Regions from separate parts of the Cytobacillus sp. FSL W8-0315 genome, predicted to be linked through region 2. Evidence: predicted binding sites of a transcription regulator. Region 2 holds the regulator's gene; each other region holds the start of a gene.
What was found. Region 2 encodes Rex, which represses fermentation and respiration genes when NADH is low (regulators of the CRP and FNR family bind a similar motif). Its sites were predicted from a motif close to TTGTGAAATATTTCACAA; they were not measured.
Positions count from the first base shown of each region.

Region 1: the regulator Rex is predicted to act here: its motif matches at 1,517-1,534, upstream of MKY20_RS05105 (AtpZ/AtpI family protein).
Region 3: the regulator Rex is predicted to act here: its motif matches at 1,443-1,460, upstream of MKY20_RS11740 (cytochrome c oxidase subunit 2A).

Region 1 covers NZ_JBBOOC010000001.1:953,599-956,878, reverse strand. Annotated here, with positions in the region: gene atpB (F0F1 ATP synthase subunit A) at 11-724, opposite strand; gene MKY20_RS05110 (ATP synthase subunit I) at 746-1,120, opposite strand; gene MKY20_RS05105 (AtpZ/AtpI family protein) at 1,126-1,347, opposite strand; gene MKY20_RS05100 (S8 family serine peptidase) at 1,650-3,280, opposite strand, start outside.
Region 2 covers NZ_JBBOOC010000001.1:441,467-444,746, forward strand. Annotated here, with positions in the region: gene MKY20_RS02375 (CPBP family intramembrane glutamic endopeptidase) at 294-1,019, shown strand; gene MKY20_RS02380 (YdiK family protein) at 1,066-1,269, shown strand; gene MKY20_RS02385 (redox-sensing transcriptional repressor Rex) at 1,291-1,935, opposite strand; gene moaC (cyclic pyranopterin monophosphate synthase MoaC) at 1,963-2,445, opposite strand; gene MKY20_RS02395 (ABC-F family ATP-binding cassette domain-containing protein) at 2,636-3,280, shown strand, end outside.
Region 3 covers NZ_JBBOOC010000001.1:2,281,059-2,284,338, forward strand. Annotated here, with positions in the region: gene MKY20_RS11730 (b(o/a)3-type cytochrome-c oxidase subunit 1) at 1-644, opposite strand, end outside; gene MKY20_RS11735 (cytochrome c oxidase subunit II) at 644-1,120, opposite strand; gene MKY20_RS11740 (cytochrome c oxidase subunit 2A) at 1,142-1,291, opposite strand; purine riboswitch at 1,651-1,752, shown strand; gene MKY20_RS11745 (xanthine phosphoribosyltransferase) at 1,907-2,509, shown strand; gene MKY20_RS11750 (nucleobase:cation symporter-2 family protein) at 2,506-3,280, shown strand, end outside.

The sequences.
Region 1 (3,280 bases), 510 kb from region 2:
CAGGTATATATTAATGGTCATGGCTCACTTTGTGTGCCATATAAACCATTGTTAACATACAGAAAATGAATGCCTGGATAGATCCGACAAAGATTGAGAATCCTTGCCATACAAGTGTCGGCAGGATTGCTGCAAGCATTCCGCCTACACCGGCGTGAGCCAGTCCTCCGACAAGCAATGTCAGCAGGATTTCACCTGCATAGATATTACCGTAAAGACGAAGTCCCAACGTCAGAGTGTTTGCAAACTCTTCAATGATTTTCAATGGGAACAAGAAAGGCATTGGCCTGATAAAATCCCGGCCGTATTCTCCTACTCCTTTAAGCTTTACGCCATAGTAATGCGAAAGCCCAACAACCATTGCCGCTAATGTTAATGTGATAACAGGATCGGCTGTCGGCGATTTCCACCATAAAGTGTGATCATAAGTGATTGCGAACGGAAGTCCGAGCATGTTTGAAACAAAGATATACATGATCAGGGTTAATCCAAGGATGTGGAATCTTCCGCCTGTCTTCCAGTCCATCGTGCTGTTAATGATATTCTTAACAAAATCCATAATCCATTCGAAGAAATTTTGCATCCCCGTTGGTTTCATGGCCAATCGACGGGTTGAAAGCAAAGCAATAATGAAAACAATAGCACTTGCCACTGTAATCATCAGTACGTTTGATAAGTTAAAATTCAATCCTAAAAAGTCCACTATAGGAGCTTCATGATGCAATAGTGTTCACCTCTCTTCCCGCTATTTACGTAATTGAAAAGATTGAAGAAAATAATCTATCATAATGACAATATAGGATGTCATTAATCCAAATACCACACTGATCAGATGCAGCTTATCCGGATATTCCAGAGCGATCATCACAGCAAATACTGCTGTAGCCATTCTGGATACCGTTCCAAGTGAACGCACCTTCTCGCCTCTCTCGACTGCCTCTCCAAACTGCAGCGCCTTTCGTGAAATCAGCCACAAATTGAACAGGCTTAAGCTTGTACCAAATATCAAGCCCAGAAAAATAGATTGATAAGGTGTAAACCCCCAGCCGAGAACGTATACAGACAACAAAAGGAATATGTATTTTCGCTGTCTTTGAAAAGTTACTTTGATTTCCGGCATGATGTTCATTCTCCTGTGAAGAAATGTTGGATTAAGCGAAGCATGGCGTAAATCCCGGCGCCCAGTCCAATGAACAAACCGACCAATAGGAATAACGGCTCTGTTCCTGCCTTGCTGTCAAGCCACCTTCCGGCGAAAATGCCAATGAGCGTGGAACCTACTAACTGAGAAAGAATGGCGGACATTAAGGCCATCGCCTTAAATGGGTTGCGGTCTTTTTGACGCATAAAAACGCATCCTCCCTTAAGAGAATGGTAAGTGGGTTTTGAGGCCATAATTAATCATATTAACATCATGCAGAAGTGGGAAATATGTCTGCACAAATATTTTGAAAACCCTATCATCTTTTACCCTTTGTAAGCATACAATAGGGCTTTGTCAATGTCAATGCGTTTGGAGTGAAAAAGTTCACAAACAAAAAGGTAAAAATATGGTATGTTCACATATTTATCACATTTAATTTTTGGATATCTATTGAAAAAGGAGCGAGTTTCTGCATCGCTCCTGAAAACGCTTTAAATTAACATTATCACTTACTTTGAGTGGTCCGCTTGTTTACCGAAGGTTCCGGGTCCCCGAGCTGCCCATCCGGCCTCACAAATAGGTAGGTTTCAATCCAATCTTCCTTGCCGGCTTTTTTGGCAAACACCTTTGCAAGGTACAGCCCAGGCCCGGGAAGCTTATCTGCCGGAATTTCCTGCAGCAGCTGTCCTTTGCCTGCATTTCTTTTCCAGTCAAGATATCCCATGAAGCGGAGGCTTTCCGAATCAAACATGGCAATTCCGAACTCTTCTGCCCCGCCAGGAAGATACACTTCATAGCGATACGTGCCCGGCTTATCTCCTTTGCCCAGTCCGAATCCCATCACCCTTGGATAATCCGGCTCTTCAAGCACATAAAGATAGGGAATTCTGATGCTTTCGGCACCTGCCTTCATAAGCAGGTACCCATCATAGATCTTTTTCTTTAAAAGAGTCGGGTCTGCCGACATTTTGATTTCCACCTTTTTCTTATCACCTGGGTTTAATTGAAATGTCATAGGCATTTCCCAATTGATGCCCTGTGCCTTATAAGGTACAGAAAAGGAGTAGGTCTGCGTTTTCTCACTAATATTTTCAACCGCTATAAAACTGCTGTGTTCATGCAGCCTGTCCGCGATCTGAAATTTCCCAAACTGCAGAGAGGCCGGGAGGACAAGCGTTTCTGCTCTCAGCGCTTGATCAAGCTGGATTCTGCCTGCTCCCTGCTCATAAGTTCTATATGTTTTTCCTTCTGTATTCATAAGAAGCTTAGCCGTATTCATAAGTACTGCCTTAATCCGTTCCGGCCCCCATTCGGGATGAGACTGTTTCAGGATGGCACAGGCCCCTGCGACGTGCGGAGCGGCCATGCTAGTCCCCTGCAGCGGCAGGTAACCGCCAGGAATGGTGCTATTTATGGCGACTCCAGGTGCCACAACATCCGGCTTGATTTCCCATGTTGATGTAACGGGTCCGCGGGAACTGAAGTCAGCCAGGATATCCCTTTCTTCTATTATATTAGTCCGGGCAAGGAGTCTTCCTTCATTAATGTTCTTCTTGAGCTCCTCTCCTTCTTCCTTTGATAACGCCGCTACTGGAATTGGAACACCACTGTCCAGATTGCCAAAGAACCTGCCTTTTGTATTATTAAAAATAATGATTCCCTCTGCTCCTGCTTCCATTGCATGGACTGCCTTATCAGTAAACGTTAGTTCCCCTCGTTCCACTAATACCATTTTCCCTTTGGCATTCTTCAATTCTTCAGGATGACCGAGTCCTCCATCGACCAATTCAAAGGATCGGTCAAATTCCCAATCCTTTGAACCCTGCAGCAAATCAAGACGAATTTCCCGCCCGCCTATGCTCAAAAATGGCACCTTCATTGTTGGTGTTGAGGCTCCTACAGAAATGGCCTTCGAGGCTGTTCCCGGTGATCCGACCGTCCAAATATTCGGACCCGAATTGCCCGATGAAGTGACAGCCGTTATTCCCTTTTCAACTGCTTTATTAAGGGCCATGCTTATCGGAAGGTCAGGTCCGTTCACGTTATTTCCCAAGGAAAGGTTTAACACATCAACTTTATCCTTTATTGCCTGTTCGATGGCCGCTATCACTTGTTCTGTTGTTCCGCTGCCGCCTG
Region 2 (3,280 bases):
TGTAAATATTTTTATTTATTAGCACTCTCTCTGTATGAGTGCTAACACAATTATTATATTAATGAATCTCATTTCTATTTGCAAGGGTGAAGCTTAAATTTTTTAGAAAAAATTTCATTCGCCCATACACGCTATTTTTCGACACAGACAACCTCTTAAGTATGCTTCGGAACTCTTCACTTTACCCATAGTATTTTCCTGCTTTGATGCTGATATTTGAAACCCGCTCCTTATTAAGAGTACAATGGCTTTAGGACTTGTTTTCCAACACTCAGAATAAGGAGTATAACATTTTGAAGAAGGAATATTGGTTTATATTAATAGCTTATATTGCCATGCAGCTGTCCAGTTTGTTTGGCGTTCCGCTTGTGTTATTTATTGCAGATGCCCTTGGACAGAACCCCGAAAACATGCAGATCCTGGCTGTAGCCTACTGGCTTGTCATCAGTTTTACGGTTACACTGATCATTACGCTTCTATTATTAAGAAAAGAGATGAAAAAAGGCCTGGATAGGGATGCATCTTCCGCAGCAAGCTCAGCGGGCTGGGCAGTTGGGGGTATATTTTTGGCCCTGATCGCTCAAGCTACTGCTGCCAGCATTGAAAATATGATTGGGATTGAAATGGGATCTGAGAATACGCAGCAGATTATCCGGATTATTGAAGCATCGCCAATCGTTATCTTAATTAGTTCGGTCATTGGGCCAATACTTGAGGAGATTGTCTTTAGAAAAGTTATTTTCGGTTCTCTCCATAAGCGCTTCAACTTCTTCTTATCGGCCCTGATCAGCTCAGTCATTTTTGCACTTGCCCATTTCGAGCCTGAACATGTACTGCTGTACTCGGCAATGGGGTTCACCTTTGCTTTCTTATATGTCAAAACGAAGCGGATTATTGTGCCGATTTTTGCCCATGTGGCGATGAACACCTTTGTTGCGGTTATCCAGCTGAATCAGGATAATATGCAAAAATGGTTAGAAGAAATGGAAAAAATGCAGAGCTTTATCAGCTTTTTCTAGCATAGGGAAATGCTTTGCAGAGTTTTAAACTTACTGGGGGATTTTGATGAGAAGCACACCTTTGTTTTCAGGCTTTATTTACATCCTTCTCGGATGCCTTTTCACTTTTATAGCCATACAGAATATCCAGCATGAAGAAACCTGGGGATTCTTTACTTATTTTCTGATTATAATTGCCACATTCGATTTTGGCACCGGACTGCGGATGGTTGGCCTGCATTTTAAAATGAAAAATAAAATGAAAAAATGAGCCCCCAAAAGGCTCATTTTTTTACATTTCTTCCGGATAGTTTTTCAGAAAATAAACCAGTGACTGCAATTCTACTGCCAGATCGATATGGTGAATCCGAATCGAGGCTGGCACAGTGAGCCTCGCAGGTGTAAAATTAAGGATTCCTTTTATTTTCGCATTCACCATCCGATCGGTAATAGCCTGGGCAGGCGGTGCCGGCACCGTTAAAATCGCCACCTGAATATTATTATTTATAATAACTTCTTCAAGGTCATCCATATGATGGACCGGTACATCACCGATTTTCGTGCCAACCTTACTCTCATCAACATCAAAGGCTACTTCTATTTTGGTATTATTATTTTTAAGAAAATTATAGTTAAGAAAGGCTGTTCCTAAATTCCCTACCCCGATCAAAGCTACTTTAGTCAGCTCATCCTGGTCAAGAGTCTTCCGAAAGAAGCCCAGCAGGTAATTCACATTATATCCATATCCTTTTTTTCCTAACGCACCAAAGTACGAAAAATCGCGGCGGATTGTTGCAGAATCTACCTTTACCGCCTCACTCAATTCTGCTGAAGAGACTCTTTGTTTGCCTGATGAGTGAAGGTTTTTTAGAAAGCGGTAGTATAAAGGCAGCCGTTTAGCTGTTGCCTGCGGTATCTTAATTGGTTCATTGGCCATTCGTCCATCCCCATTTCTTATGATGAATTAATTTCTTTTAAAATCTCCGTTTTTTCCGCCTGTTTTCTCTATTAAAAAGGTTGGCCCAATCACCATTCCTTTATCTACAGCCTTGCACATGTCATAAACGGTCAGCGCACAGACAGAAGCGGCTGTTAACGCTTCCATTTCCACACCCGTATTTCCCTTCGTTTTTACAGAAGCAGTAATGATCAGGACATACTCTTCCTCTTCCGCCTTCCATGAAAATGAAATGTCCACGCCCTTAAGCGGCAGCGGATGGCACATCGGAATAATGTCCCATGTTTTCTTGCTCGCCATAATGCCTGCAGTTTGTGCAACAGCGAGTACATCCCCTTTTTTCATAGAGTTGGATGTTATCTTTTCGTATATCTCCTGATTAAGAGTAATACTTGATTGAGCAATGGCTGTTCTTGCCGTTTCAGGTTTATCGCTGACATCCACCATTTTTGCCCTGCCCTCTTGATTAAAATGAGTAAAATCCGCCATTCAAAACACCTCTCTTCAAAATCATACACTATTTTTCTGTTACTTTGTATGTGCTTTGTATTGTTCCTCACATATTTATTTGCCTTTTGTCTTGATTGAATGCCCTGCAGAAGGGATTATAGTCCTGTCTCCTTTATTGCCGAACATATATGAATGAGTTACACTTACTCTATACCCGAGGTGAAAGAACATGATACTATTACAAGTCAATCAGCTGGCGAAAAATTTTGGCGCTGATCCCATTTTAACCAATATAAAGCTTGAAGTACAAACCAGGGACAGGATTGCGCTAGTAGGGCGCAATGGTGCAGGAAAGTCCACCCTTTTGAAAATTATTGCCGGACAAATGACATATGACTCCGGTGAGATTATAAAGCCAAAGGAAGTAACAATTGGCTATCTTGCACAAAATACCGGCCTGGAATCAGAGTTATCCATTTGGGATGAAATGCTGACTGTTTTTAGTCATCTGCAGAAGCAGGAAAAACAGCTTCGCAGCCTTGAAGAACAAATGGCAGACCCTGATATCCTAAATAACTCTGATGCCTATGAACGCATCTTAAAAGAATACGACAAGCTTCAGGTTGATTTCAAAGAAAATGGCGGCTATCAATATGAGGCAGATATCCGTTCCATTCTCCACGGACTCAACTTCAGCTCAATGGGCTATGACACTAAAATTTCATCATTGAGCGGCGGACAGCGTACCAGATTGGCCCTTGGTAAACTTTTGCTGACAAAGCCTGATATCTTAATACTGGACGAGCCTACCAACCACCTGGATATTGAAACATTATCATGGCTCGAACAGTACCTGCAGGGATACAACGGTGCC
Region 3 (3,280 bases), 1.8 Mb from region 2:
ACTCCGATATTTACTGTTTCTACAAACCCCAATGACCAAGGAAGAAGCTGGAAAAGAACAGTAGACGCTACACCGATTGTTGCCACAATCCACATCATTGTGTTGACCAATGACATAAAGGTTAATAACGGACTCGGCTGCCCGGGATTTTTTCTTCTCCATTCTGCATACTTCATAATGATGGCTGCCCCGTCAATCCAGCTTCCCACTATAACAAGTGTTAAACCGATATAGTACAATGCATGTGCCTGAAGAGGAGCATAGAAAGTATAAAGAACAGTAGCTTCATTCAACAGGATCATGACAGCTGCAAGAACAGTTCCTGCTGTCATCAGCCAAAAACCGGCCCAGCCGGCAATTCGCTGTTTATTTGTAAGGGTTCCTGATGTTTTGCTTGTTGCTGCTAACTGGAAGCCCATTATAAAAAAGGTAGTAAGTACAAGTCCGAGTACAACACCGTGAACCGTGAGAATTTGGTAATACCCGATGCCTGCCGGAAGCTCGAATTTACCGGAGCGGACCAAAGTCTGCAATAAGCCAGCAAGGCCGCCTATTGCTAAAGCTGTAAATGCAACGAAAAAGTGAGCCATTGCCAATTTTCCGTCACGGCGGTCAACTTTAAATTTTGCTGAAGGATTAAACATTATTCCACCACCTTAATTTTAGACGACATCATGTGGTGACCAACACCGCAATATTCATTACATACAATTAAGTATTCTCCAGTTTTATCAAATGTTGTAATGTGTTCACTGATATAGCCGGGTTCTAGCATCATGTTGATATTTGATCCTGCAACTTCGAAACCGTGGACAACGTCTTTGGTTGTTGCGATAATTTTCACTTTAGCACCATATGGAACCTCCACTTCAGCTGGGCTATAGGAAAACGCAGATGCTACGTATACCAATTCGTAATCCCAATCTTTCCCTTCTACCCTTTTCAGTCCTGGCTCATTAAATGGAGCGGTAGTATCGACCTTTTCAGGGTCGATTGTTGCCAAACAGCTTGGGGGCTGATTGCCCAGGTAAAATGCGCTGACTCCCAAGACTGTTAGAAAAACAAGCAGCGATCCGATTCCAAAAGTGAGCCAGGCCTTTTCAAATTTATGCATATGCATGGCTTTTTCCCCTTTCTAACTCTAAAAGCGGCTGATAAATAATGAATAAACACCTGCCCATGTAATGATCAGGAAGAATCCTAATAAGAAAACGGAAGCTAGCGTTCCCTTTAAGGAAGAGCTATCCTCTATTTCAGTTTTTGTTTTTCGGCTGAGTTCTGTTTTCGCCATTGTCTTTCACTCCTTTCGAATATTTGGAAAAAGTAAATGATTACACTTTCATAATACAAAACATTTAGGAAGATTCTAGATGCTTTCAGTGAGTTCACAAATTGTTCATTCGTAACTTAAACACTATGATAATGGTGAAAAATTGATATTTAAGTGATTTATGTCACAAAAAACTCCTGTGAATTGTGAAAAAACTGTGAAGGTTTAATTGAGCTTCAGAAGGAAGGCAAATTTTTAAAAATAAACATACTGAAGAGGGCGAATTATCTGATTAGCGAACAATTTTCTGGTAATATATTGTTTAGTTCGTATTTAGTTAAATTTTTGATTGAAGTATTAGTAAATGATGTTATAATGTTAATAAATTAATAACATTCACTCATATAATCGCGAGGATATGGCTCGCAAGTTTCTACCGGGTTACCGTAAATGATCCGACTATGAGTGAGCAATGTAAAGGACGTTTAAAGTCATCCTTGTTTGCCTGCAGCTTAGATCATTAGCCTGAAGGCCATTGCTTCACTCATTTTTATGTTGTGAATGCGATGGGCTTCAGGCTTTTTATATGGCTGGAATGAGTAATTGAAGGCTATCTATCATAGAGGAGGATGCAAAATGGATATGCTTATTGAAAAAATAAAGAGCGAAGGGATTGTTTTATCTCCGACAGTTTTAAAGGTGGATTCTTTTCTGAACCACCAAATAGATCCTCAGCTAATGCATGAAGTCGGCAAAGAATTTGCAGATAGATTCTCCAGAAGCGGGATTACAAAAATATTGACTATCGAATCTTCGGGGATTGCGCCAGCTGTAATGGCTGGGCTCCATCTGAATGCTCCAGTTGTATTCGCTAGAAAAAGAAAATCTCTCACTCTGGTAAATGACCTGATTACAGCCTCTGTCTATTCTTTTACTAAGGAAGAAACAAGTGAAATCTCTGTTTCAAAGAAATATCTATCAGAAAAAGATAATGTCCTTATAATCGATGATTTTCTGGCGAATGGACAGGCAGCACTAGGTCTTGCGGATATAGTAAAAAAAGCGGGATCAGGAATTGCAGGGATTGGAATCGTTATTGAAAAAGGCTTTCAAAATGGCGGACAGCTGCTGAGGGAAAAGGGATTCCGGGTCGAGTCCTTAGCTATTATTGACTCACTTGAAAACGGCATGATCAGCTTTGATAATACAGCAAAGAATATGGAGGAAATGATACGATGAATCAGAATCCGCTTAAAATTGCTTCATTGGGAATTCAGCATGTCCTTGCCATGTATGCAGGCGCGGTAATTGTACCATTGATTGTAGGAGGGGCACTTGGCTTAACAGGGGAACAGCTTACTTATCTTGTTTCCATTGATATTTTTATGTGCGGAATTGCAACACTCCTTCAAGTATGGCGCAGTAAATTTTTTGGGATTGGCCTTCCCGTAGTTCTGGGCTGCACATTTACGGCCGTTGGACCGATGATTGCGATCGGAGGGCAGTATGGAATACCTGCTATCTATGGTTCTATTCTGGTTTCTGGTATTTTCGTTGTAGCTGTTTCAAAGTATTTTGGAAAACTGGTTAAATTTTTTCCGCCTGTTGTAACAGGGTCTGTAGTTACCATTATAGGGATTACGTTAATTCCTGTAGCAATGAATAATATGGCTGGAGGTGAGGGAAGCCCTGACTTTGGCTCCCTGACAAATATAGCATTGGCTTTTGGCACTTTGCTGTTCATCATAGTACTTTTCCGATTCTTTAAAGGCTTTGTTCGAGCGATTGCCATTTTGCTGGGGCTGGCTGCTGGCACCATTACTGCGTTTTTTATGGGCATGGTAGATTTCTCCGCTGTTGGGGAAGCTTCCTGGTTTCATATGCCATCCCCTTTCTATTTCGGCATGCCGACATTTGAGGTGACAGCGATCCTCACAATGATACTCGTAGCAATGGTCAGTTTAGTTGAATCTACGGGCGTATACTTTGCCCTTGGTGATATCTGTGAAG